Regions from separate parts of the Bacillus sp. V2I10 genome, predicted to be linked through region 1. Evidence: a T-box and tRNA genes for the amino acid it is inferred to sense, from the RefSeq annotation. Region 1 holds a T-box; the other regions hold tRNA genes.
The links. The T-box of region 1 lies ahead of alaS (alanine--tRNA ligase). A T-box ahead of a tRNA ligase gene usually reads a tRNA of that ligase, here a tRNA-Ala.

Region 1 (3,252 bases):
GCCGTAAGCTGAGTGTATCCGACGAAAGTGCTGTCGGCTTTAATTTCGCCAAGTACTCCGCCCTGCACCTGCATAGAATCAACATCCTGCCTTGCAGCACGTGCACGCTCGCGCTGGCCTTCCATCTCTTTTTTGAAGCCTTCATGGTCGATTTCCATTTGCTCTTCTTGTGCGTACTCTTCTGTAAGTTCAACAGGAAATCCGTATGTATCATAAAGACGGAAAACGTCCGTTCCAGGAATGATGCGGCTTCCTTTAGCTTTTTGCAATTTTACAACTTCAGATAAAATGGACAATCCGTCATTTAACGTTTCATGGAAGCGTTCTTCTTCATTTTTTATGACTTTTTGAATAAACTCTGTTTTTGCTTTTACTTCAGGGTAGAAGTCAACCATAATTTCCCCGACAACCGGTACAAGCTCATACATAAACGGGCGGTTGATATTGAGTTTCTTTGCATATCTTACTGCTCTGCGCAAAAGGCGGCGCAGCACGTATCCGCGTCCTTCATTTGATGGAAGGGCACCATCTCCAACAGCAAATGTAACCGTGCGAATATGATCAGCTACAACCTTGAAGGCTTCATCTTTTTCATGATCAGTGCGGTATTTTTCGCCTGAAATCGTTTCAGTTGATTCGATGATCGGCATAAACAAATCTGTATCGAAGTTGGTCGGAACGTCCTGAATAACAGATACCATCCGCTCAAGTCCCATTCCTGTATCAATGTTTTTCTTTGGCAGCGGGGTATATGTACCGTCTGAATTATGATTGAACTCTGAGAATACAAGGTTCCATACTTCCAGGTATCGCTCATTTTCTCCGCCTGGGTATAACTCAGGGTCTTTAGGGTCGTTTCCATAAACTTTGCCGCGGTCATAGAAAATTTCTGTATTCGGTCCGCTTGGTCCCTCGCCGATATCCCAGAAGTTTCCTTCCAGACGGATAATCCGCTCTTCAGGCACACCAATTTTATCTTTCCAGATTAAGAATGCTTCATCATCTTCCGGATGAATGGTAACGGACAGTTTTTCTGGATCAAAGCCAATCCACTCTTCACTCGTTAAGAATTCCCATGCCCACTCGATGGCTTCTACTTTAAAATAATCACCGATTGAAAAGTTTCCAAGCATCTCAAAAAATGTATGATGACGGGCTGTCTTGCCGACATTTTCAATATCATTTGTCCGGATTGATTTTTGTGCATTGCAAATTCTTGGATTTGCCGGGATGACTCGGCCGTCGAAATATTTTTTCAATGTCGCAACTCCGCTGTTGATCCAAAGCAGGGACGGATCTTCATGAGGAACCAGAGAAGCACTTGGTTCCACTGCATGGCCTTTTTCCTTGAAGAAATCTAAAAACATTTGACGAACTTGTGCTGAAGTTAGTGTTTTCATCTTTTTTCCTCCTTTATTGCGGCTGTTTACATAAAGAAAGCTGTGTCTTTCATACACCTTCTCTTAAAATAGCCTTTAACAAAATAAAAAACTCCCGCCCCTGTGAAAATCATAGAGATTTTCACAGGGACGAGAGATTGCTCGCGGTACCACCCTGATTATGGACTTAATGTCCATCAGCTTCATTTAACCGTAACGGGGTTAAGACGGCAGGGTTTGCCTGCACTCTGGAATAGCCTTCTGTTTCCCTTCATCCTGGAATTCCTCTCAGCCTGGGAAATTCCTCTCTTGTCAGATGGTCTGAAACGTACTCGTTCCTTCATCGTTTTTATAAAATATATGCAGTGTATACGCAGAATTATAGTTCATAGGATGTGACGATGTCAATGCTGTCTTCTCAATTGTACGAGATGCAGCAAAGTCACTTTTAAAACAGCTAATACAGGAACCGCTAAAATCATCCCGATAATCCCTGCAATTTCTCCTCCTGCTAAAAGGGCCAGCATAATGACAATGGGATGCATGTGAAGACTTCTTCCAACGATTAAAGGACCAAGAATATTCCCCTCGATAAATTGCAGCGAAAAAATAATAATGATTACAATCAGGACAGTATCAAGAGACATGGATGCTGAAATAATGACTGCCGGAACGGCTCCAATAATCGGTCCGAAGTATGGAATGACATTCGTTACGCCAATTAAAATGCCAATGACTAAAGGATATTTAATATCGAAAAACCAAAGTGATATAAATGCCAAAAAACCAATTATAAAACAAACAAGAAGCTGCCCTCTTATGTAATTTCCCAATGACTGATCGACATCCCGGACAAAAATGACTGCCTCAGGTCTCCATCGCTTGGGAGTTAAATACCAGGCTGCTTTTTTAATTTGCTCATAATCTTTCAGCATATAGAATACCAGAAAAGGAATGAGAGCGATAATTAATACATAATCGAAAACCCTTCCTATGCTATTTAAGATTCTGTCAATCCAATAGGAAAACCAGGCTTCTATATTTTGAAAAGCTGATTCAATTCTAGCGTGAACCTCTTCAGGAAACCGGTCAGTCTGATTATGGATCGTGGATAGCCATCCCTGATATTTTTTCTCAAATACCGGAAAACTTTCAGAAAGATCCTTAAGCTGTTCAATCATGACTGGAATCCCCTTGTAAAAGCCATAACCGATCCCGCCAAAGAAAAGAGTGTAGATAATTAAGATTGAGAGTGTGCGCGGAACTCCAGTGGAATGCAGTTTCTCAATAACCGGATGCAGCAAATAGGTAATAAACCCGGCGATCAAAAATGGAAGAAGGATAGCTTTGATGATAATAAAAAAAGGATCCCAAAGGACACGGAGCTTCAAAAATAGATAAACAGATAGCAAACATAAAAGAAAAATACCGATTCTCATCAGCCATTTAATATAACGTTCCTTCAAAATGCATCACTCCTCATCTTTAGTTTGGGGAGGAGAGGACGAAATATGCATTGAAATTTTAATAGCGAAAGCGCCATGTTCTGCTCCTGAAGAAGATAAGAAACCGGTGGACCGCTTTGATGCACTTTTTTCTACTAAGAAGCACTTTTTCTGTTGTACGCGCTTTGTCCAAGGCATAGCGAAGGATTAGGGCCGCTAAACGATTATTTTATTTCTAAAAAATGAAAAATCCCCTGCTTTATTCACAGCAGGGGACAACGCATTAAAACCTTTTCATCATTCGTTTTCGCATTCTTTTCATGGAACGTTTGGACATCGGAATGCGTCCAATCAGATCTGAAAGCATTGAGGACATTCTGCGGTTCATTGCTGGTTCCCCCTTCATTATGTCTACATGCTGATTGTCC
Region 2 (3,252 bases), 370 kb from region 1:
CTTAGCAGGGGCGCCTCTTCAGCCACTTGAGTACTTCCCCAGATATGGCTCCGCAGGTAGGACTCGAACCTACGACCGATCGGTTAACAGCCGATAGCTCTACCACTGAGCTACTGCGGAATAATATTGAAACCTTATTTCACCAAAACAGAAATGGTGGGCCTAAATGGACTCGAACCATCGACCTCACGCTTATCAGGCGTGCGCTCTAACCAGCTGAGCTATAGGCCCATTATGGAGCGGGTGATGGGAATCGAACCCACGACATTAGCTTGGAAGGCTAGAGTTTTACCATTAAACTACACCCGCAATATGAATATAAAAATGGGGCGACTGATGGGAATCGAACCCACGAATGCCAGAGCCACAATCTGGTGCGTTAACCACTTCGCCACAACCGCCACTATTATATTTTTTACAATTTACATCATTAAGGTAAATGGTGGCTTGGGACGGAATCGAACCGCCGACACAAGGATTTTCAGTCCTTTGCTCTACCGACTGAGCTACCAAGCCATTTGTTTTAATTAAATCTTCACAGCATTTTACTAATACTGCGCAAATCAAGTGAAAATGGCGGTCCCGACCGGGATCGAACCGGCGATCTCCTGCGTGACAGGCAGGCATGTTAACCGCTACACCACGGGACCATTTGGTTGCGGGGACAGGATTTGAACCTGCGACCTTCGGGTTATGAGCCCGACGAGCTACCAGACTGCTCCACCCCGCGACAATAATAATCAAGTTTTTTCTCATCCGATTATGCTGTGTATCAATCGGTTTGCTGAAGTAAATATTTCACTAATTTAAAATAATAATGGAGGAGGTAGAGGGATTCGAACCCCCGCGGGATTTGACTCCCCTGTCGGTTTTCAAGACCGATCCCTTCAGCCGGACTTGGGTATACCTCCGAAAGACTAAATAGAATGGTGGACCTTGTAGGACTCGAACCTACGACCGGACGGTTATGAGCCGTCTGCTCTAACCAACTGAGCTAAAGGTCCTTTTTTTGGTAGCGGCGGAGGGAGTCGAACCCACGACCTCACGGGGTATGAACCGTACGCTCTAGCCAGCTGAGCTACACCGCCCCAGGAACAAAGTCAATTAATTCTATTTAATTGGTGGAGCCTAGCGGGATCGAACCGCTGACCTCCTGCGTGCAAGGCAGGCGCTCTCCCAGCTGAGCTAAGGCCCCTAATTAAAAGTTGGAAATGGTCGGGAAGACAGGATTCGAACCTGCGACCCCTTGGTCCCAAACCAAGTGCTCTACCAAGCTGAGCTACTTCCCGTATATGGCGCGCCCGATAGGAGTCGAACCCATAACCTTTTGATCCGTAGTCAAACGCTCTATCCAATTGAGCTACGGGCGCATATATGATATAAGTGGTGCCGAGGACCGGAATCGAACCGGTACGGTAGTCACCTACCGCAGGATTTTAAGTCCTGTGCGTCTGCCAGTTCCGCCACCCCGGCGCAAGTAAGAGCGGAAGACGGGATTCGAACCCGCGACCCCCACCTTGGCAAGGTGGTGTTCTACCACTGAACTACTTCCGCAAAATATGATGCGGGTGAAGGGACTCGAACCCCCACGTCAAAGACACTAGATCCTAAGTCTAGCGCGTCTGCCAATTCCGCCACACCCGCATATTAAGGAAAAATGGTGTGCCATGAAGGACTCGAACCTTCGACCCTCTGATTAAAAGTCAGATGCTCTACCGACTGAGCTAATGGCACTTAGTTAAGAAAACACTCTTTAGTTTTGCAAGACACCCAAATCTCAGAAAGATTATTCAAGGAGTGGCTCGATTTTCTTGATTCGGTTTCAGACCGAATGGTGCCGGCAAGAGGACTTGAACCCCCAACCTACTGATTACAAGTCAGTTGCTCTACCAATTGAGCTACACCGGCATATAAGGTAAGTAATACTTTTTTGCTGATCTCTTTTGCAGCATGTTAACAACAAGAATAAATGGTGGAGGATGACGGGCTCGAACCGCCGACCCTCTGCTTGTAAGGCAGATGCTCTCCCAGCTGAGCTAATCCTCCGCTTGAATATTTTTGTCATTAGCCTGGCAACGTCCTACTCTCACAGGGGGAAACCCCCAACTACCATCGGCGCTAAAGAGCTTAACTTCCGTGTTCGGCATGGGAACGGGTGTGACCTCTTTGCCATCATCACCAGACATAGTGACAAAAATTATTATACTATGAAATCAAAAGATTTCAAGCTTTTTTTGAAAGAAGTTATTCTTTCAAAACTAAATAACGTTTGATAACAAGATTCACTTAGGTTTTACACTTTATTAGACTGTGGTTAAGTCCTCGAACGATTAGTATCTGTCAGCTCCACACGTCACCGCGCTTCCACCTCAGACCTATCAACCTGATCATCTTTCAGGGTTCTTACTCACTTGCGTGATGGGAAATCTCATCTTGAGGGGGGCTTCATGCTTAGATGCTTTCAGCACTTATCCCTTCCGCACATAGCTACCCAGCGATGCCTTTGGCAAGACAACTGGTACACCAGCGGTGCGTCCATCCCGGTCCTCTCGTACTAAGGACAGCTCCTCTCAAATTTCCTGCGCCCACGACGGATAGGGACCGAACTGTCTCACGACGTTCTGAACCCAGCTCGCGTACCGCTTTAATGGGCGAACAGCCCAACCCTTGGGACCGACTACAGCCCCAGGATGCGATGAGCCGACATCGAGGTGCCAAACCTCCCCGTCGATGTGGACTCTTGGGGGAGATAAGCCTGTTATCCCCGGGGTAGCTTTTATCCGTTGAGCGATGGCCCTTCCATGCGGAACCACCGGATCACTAAGCCCGACTTTCGTCCCTGCTCGACTTGTAGGTCTCGCAGTCAAGCTCCCTTGTGCCTTTACACTCTGCGAATGATTTCCAACCATTCTGAGGGAACCTTTGGGCGCCTCCGTTACATTTTAGGAGGCGACCGCCCCAGTCAAACTGCCCACCTGACACTGTCTCCCAGCCCGATCAGGGCTGTGGGTTAGAATTTCAATACAGCAAGGGTAGTATCCCACCAATGCCTCCACCGAAGCTGGCGCTCCGGCTTCCAAGGCTCCTACCTATCCTGTACAAGCTGTACCAAAATTCAATATCAGGCTACAGTAAAGCTCCACGGGGTCTTTCCGTCCTGTCGCGGGTAACCTGCATCTTCACAGGTACTATAATTTCACCGAGTCTCTCGTTGAGACAGTGCCCAGATCGTTACGCCTTTCGTGCGGGTCG
Region 3 (3,252 bases), 1.6 Mb from region 1:
TCAGAGCTACTGCTACTGTAGCTGTTTTGTTCTTTTCATCTAAGATAGGATTTACTTCAACAAACTCAGCAGAAGTGATGATATCTGATTCTGCAAGCATCTCCATCGCTAAATGACTTTCTCTGTAGCTAATACCTCCGATAACCGGTGTGCCGACTCCTGGAGCATCGTGCGGATCAAGTCCATCTAAATCGAGGGACAAGTGGACACCGTCAGTACGCTCTTTCAAATATTGAATGGTTTCCTCCATTACCTTAGTCATGCCAAGACGGTCAATCTCATGCATTGTATATACTTTAATGCCTTTTTCCTTAATTAATTCCTTTTCACCCTCATCAAGGGAACGGGCACCGATAATCACAATATTTTCCGGCTTCACTTTAGGAGTGTAGCCTCCAATTCTCGTTAGCGTTTCATCGCCGATGCCGATACTTACAGCAAGCGGCATCCCATGAATATTGCCTGACGGTGAAGTGTCGCCTGTGTTGAGATCTCCATGTGCATCATACCAGATTACACCAAGTTCTTTATAATGCTTTGAAACTCCTGCGAGTGTTCCGATGGCAATACTGTGGTCTCCGCCAAGCACCAGTGGAAACGAACCAGATTGAATCACTTCGTCAACTTGTTCAGAAAGCTTTAAATTGCCTTCTGACACCGCTTTCAAATTTCTTAAATTATTTAACGAAGAGCTATCCTCTTCACGGTTTGGACGTCCAATTTTAATATCACCTTTATCTTCAATCTCATATTGCAGCCACTCAAGTCTTTCTACAACCCCTGCGTATCTGATAGCACTAGGCCCCATGTCCACACCTCGGCGCATTTGTCCTAAATCCATTGGTACCCCGATAATTGATATTCTTTCTTTCATGTAAATCATCCCCCTTAGTAAGAAACTCTGTCTCTATTGTACTGATAAAAAGGGTCATGACTCAACTCGACAAAATCGTGTATATATATACAGAGTTTTCTGTAAAATAATTGGCAAAATAGTAGAAAATAAGTAATAGGATGATGCAGAGTCAGCTGATTTCCAGGTCATTTGACTATTTTTTCGGATTTCCACTTTACCTTTATGACTGATCTGAATTGAACATCGAAATTGGATGCAAACTATCTAACTCGCAATAGCCGGCTTTTAATTAATGAAAGACTATAACCGACTCGAGCGAATCAGTGTTCAATTCGCAAAAATGGGTTTTCGGCTCGCAAACTTCAAATTTCAATAAAAAAATCATATAAAAATGCCTGTTACTAGCTGCCGTTGGCCATTATGAATCAAAGCTGCTGCTAATTATGAAAGAGTTTACGCTGTGTATTGAACTTCATATTTAGATCCGCCCCCCCAACTCGTAAAAACCAGTTTTCAATTAGTAAAAACTTATCTCTGACTCGCAAAAATCATGGTTTAACTTGCGGAAACTGATCTCCAACTCGCAAGCCTCATATTCAAAAAGAAAACTTTTTTAACATAAAGGATAAGATATAGAATTCATATTGATACGAACGTTTTATGAAGCACGTCTATATGTAATTTTTTAATCATTATTCCTAAACAAAAAACCGTTAGACATCAAAGTCTAACGGTTTTTACAGGGTACTTATGATGGAGCCTAGCGGGATCGAACCGCTGACCTCCTGCGTGCAAGGCAGGCGCTCTCCCAGCTGAGCTAAGGCCCCGATATAAAAAAGAAGTTCTGGAGCGGAAGACGGGATTCGAACCCGCGACCCCCACCTTGGCAAGGTGGTGTTCTACCACTGAACTACTTCCGCAAAAATGGTGTGCCATGAAGGACTCGAACCTTCGACCCTCTGATTAAAAGTCAGATGCTCTACCGACTGAGCTAATGGCACAAAGAATGGCTGGGCTAGCTGGATTCGAACCAGCGCATGACGGAGTCAAAGTCCGTTGCCTTACCGCTTGGCTATAGCCCATCAATTATGTATGTATTCTATAAAATTCTAATTGACCGTAAAAAGGTTTATGTCAACTAAACATATTATTTACAGTCTAGACAAGAACTATTCAGTTAAGTTTGTCTAAATAAAGTGGTGGAGGGGGACGGATTCGAACCGCCGAACCCGGAGGGAGCGGATTTACAGTCCGCCGCGTTTAGCCACTTCGCTACCCCTCCACACATAAGTGGTGCCGGCAAGAGGACTTGAACCCCCAACCTACTGATTACAAGTCAGTTGCTCTACCAATTGAGCTACACCGGCATATTAAGTGAGAAATACAATACTGTTTATTCGCTTTTTAAAGTCGTCTGCTGCAATGTCTTAATGGTGGAGGATGACGGGCTCGAACCGCCGACCCTCTGCTTGTAAGGCAGATGCTCTCCCAGCTGAGCTAATCCTCCGCATAAAAGATTGTGTGATATTTCACATAATAAGACTTACGTTTGAATGGTGACCCGTACGGGATTCGAACCCGTGTTACCGCCGTGAAAGGGCGGTGTCTTAACCGCTTGACCAACGGGCCGTTTTATTAGTTTAATGTAAGCTCCCAACCGGGCTTGAACCGATGACCTCTTCCTTACCATGGAAGTGCTCTACCGACTGAGCTATGGAAGCAAGGCTCCGCAGGTAGGACTCGAACCTACGACCGATCGGTTAACAGCCGATAGCTCTACCACTGAGCTACTGCGGAATAATGCTAGCCTGGCGACGTCCTACTCTCGCAGGGGGAAACCCCCAACTACCATCGGCGCTGAAGAGCTTAACTTCCGTGTTCGGCATGGGAACGGGTGTGACCTCTTCGCCATCATCACCAGACATAATGACAAAAATTATTATACTATGAAATCAGAAGATTTCAAGTGTTTTTTTGAAAGAAGTTATTCTTTCAAAACTAAATAACGTTTGATAACAAGATTCACTTACATTTACACATATTAGACTGTGGTTAAGTCCTCGAACGATTAGTATCTGTCAGCTCCACACGTCACCGCGCTTCCACCTCAGACCTATCAACCTGATCATCTTTCAGGGTTCTTACTCACTTGCGTGATGGGAAATCTCATCTTGAGGGGGGCTTCATGCTTAGATGCTTTCAGCACTTATCCCTTCCGCACATAGCTACCCAGCGATGCCTTTGGCAAGACAACTGGTACACCAGCGGTGCGTCCATCCCGGTCCTCTCGTACTAAGGACAGCTCCTCTCAAATTTCCTGCGCCCACGACGGATAGGGACCGAACTGTCTCACGACGTTCTGAACCCAGCTCGCGTACCGCTTTAATGGGCGAACA

Region 2: it has a tRNA-Ala gene. The T-box ahead of alaS (alanine--tRNA ligase) is inferred to sense a tRNA for this amino acid. The anticodon was not compared.
Region 3: it has a tRNA-Ala gene. The T-box ahead of alaS (alanine--tRNA ligase) is inferred to sense a tRNA for this amino acid. The anticodon was not compared.

Annotation. Positions count from the first base shown of each region.
Region 1 is NZ_JAUSYV010000001.1:1,805,281-1,808,532, reverse strand. It holds gene alaS (alanine--tRNA ligase) at 1-1,400, opposite strand, end outside; T-box leader at 1,523-1,732, opposite strand; gene QFZ72_RS09040 (AI-2E family transporter) at 1,784-2,845, opposite strand; gene QFZ72_RS09035 (hypothetical protein) at 3,236-3,252, opposite strand, start outside.
Region 2 is NZ_JAUSYV010000001.1:1,431,297-1,434,548, reverse strand. It holds tRNA gene QFZ72_RS07225 (tRNA-Ser) at 1-40, opposite strand, end outside; tRNA gene QFZ72_RS07220 (tRNA-Asn) at 46-120, opposite strand; tRNA gene QFZ72_RS07215 (tRNA-Ile) at 155-231, opposite strand; tRNA gene QFZ72_RS07210 (tRNA-Gly) at 236-309, opposite strand; tRNA gene QFZ72_RS07205 (tRNA-His) at 326-401, opposite strand; tRNA gene QFZ72_RS07200 (tRNA-Phe) at 441-516, opposite strand; tRNA gene QFZ72_RS07195 (tRNA-Asp) at 575-650, opposite strand; tRNA gene QFZ72_RS07190 (tRNA-Met) at 654-730, opposite strand; tRNA gene QFZ72_RS07185 (tRNA-Ser) at 819-911, opposite strand; tRNA gene QFZ72_RS07180 (tRNA-Ile) at 928-1,004, opposite strand; tRNA gene QFZ72_RS07175 (tRNA-Met) at 1,011-1,088, opposite strand; tRNA gene QFZ72_RS07170 (tRNA-Ala) at 1,120-1,195, opposite strand; tRNA gene QFZ72_RS07165 (tRNA-Pro) at 1,213-1,289, opposite strand; tRNA gene QFZ72_RS07160 (tRNA-Arg) at 1,294-1,370, opposite strand; tRNA gene QFZ72_RS07155 (tRNA-Leu) at 1,385-1,473, opposite strand; tRNA gene QFZ72_RS07150 (tRNA-Gly) at 1,483-1,554, opposite strand; tRNA gene QFZ72_RS07145 (tRNA-Leu) at 1,564-1,644, opposite strand; tRNA gene QFZ72_RS07140 (tRNA-Lys) at 1,659-1,734, opposite strand; tRNA gene QFZ72_RS07135 (tRNA-Thr) at 1,833-1,908, opposite strand; tRNA gene QFZ72_RS07130 (tRNA-Val) at 1,971-2,046, opposite strand; rRNA gene rrf (5S ribosomal RNA) at 2,068-2,183, opposite strand; rRNA gene QFZ72_RS07120 (23S ribosomal RNA) at 2,311-3,252, opposite strand, start outside.
Region 3 is NZ_JAUSYV010000001.1:179,563-182,814, forward strand. It holds gene rocF (arginase) at 1-874, opposite strand, end outside; tRNA gene QFZ72_RS00920 (tRNA-Ala) at 1,611-1,683, opposite strand; tRNA gene QFZ72_RS00925 (tRNA-Gly) at 1,702-1,776, opposite strand; tRNA gene QFZ72_RS00930 (tRNA-Lys) at 1,782-1,857, opposite strand; tRNA gene QFZ72_RS00935 (tRNA-Gln) at 1,864-1,938, opposite strand; tRNA gene QFZ72_RS00940 (tRNA-Tyr) at 2,054-2,138, opposite strand; tRNA gene QFZ72_RS00945 (tRNA-Thr) at 2,148-2,223, opposite strand; tRNA gene QFZ72_RS00950 (tRNA-Val) at 2,288-2,363, opposite strand; tRNA gene QFZ72_RS00955 (tRNA-Glu) at 2,411-2,485, opposite strand; tRNA gene QFZ72_RS00960 (tRNA-Thr) at 2,505-2,577, opposite strand; tRNA gene QFZ72_RS00965 (tRNA-Asn) at 2,582-2,653, opposite strand; rRNA gene rrf (5S ribosomal RNA) at 2,663-2,778, opposite strand; rRNA gene QFZ72_RS00975 (23S ribosomal RNA) at 2,905-3,252, opposite strand, start outside.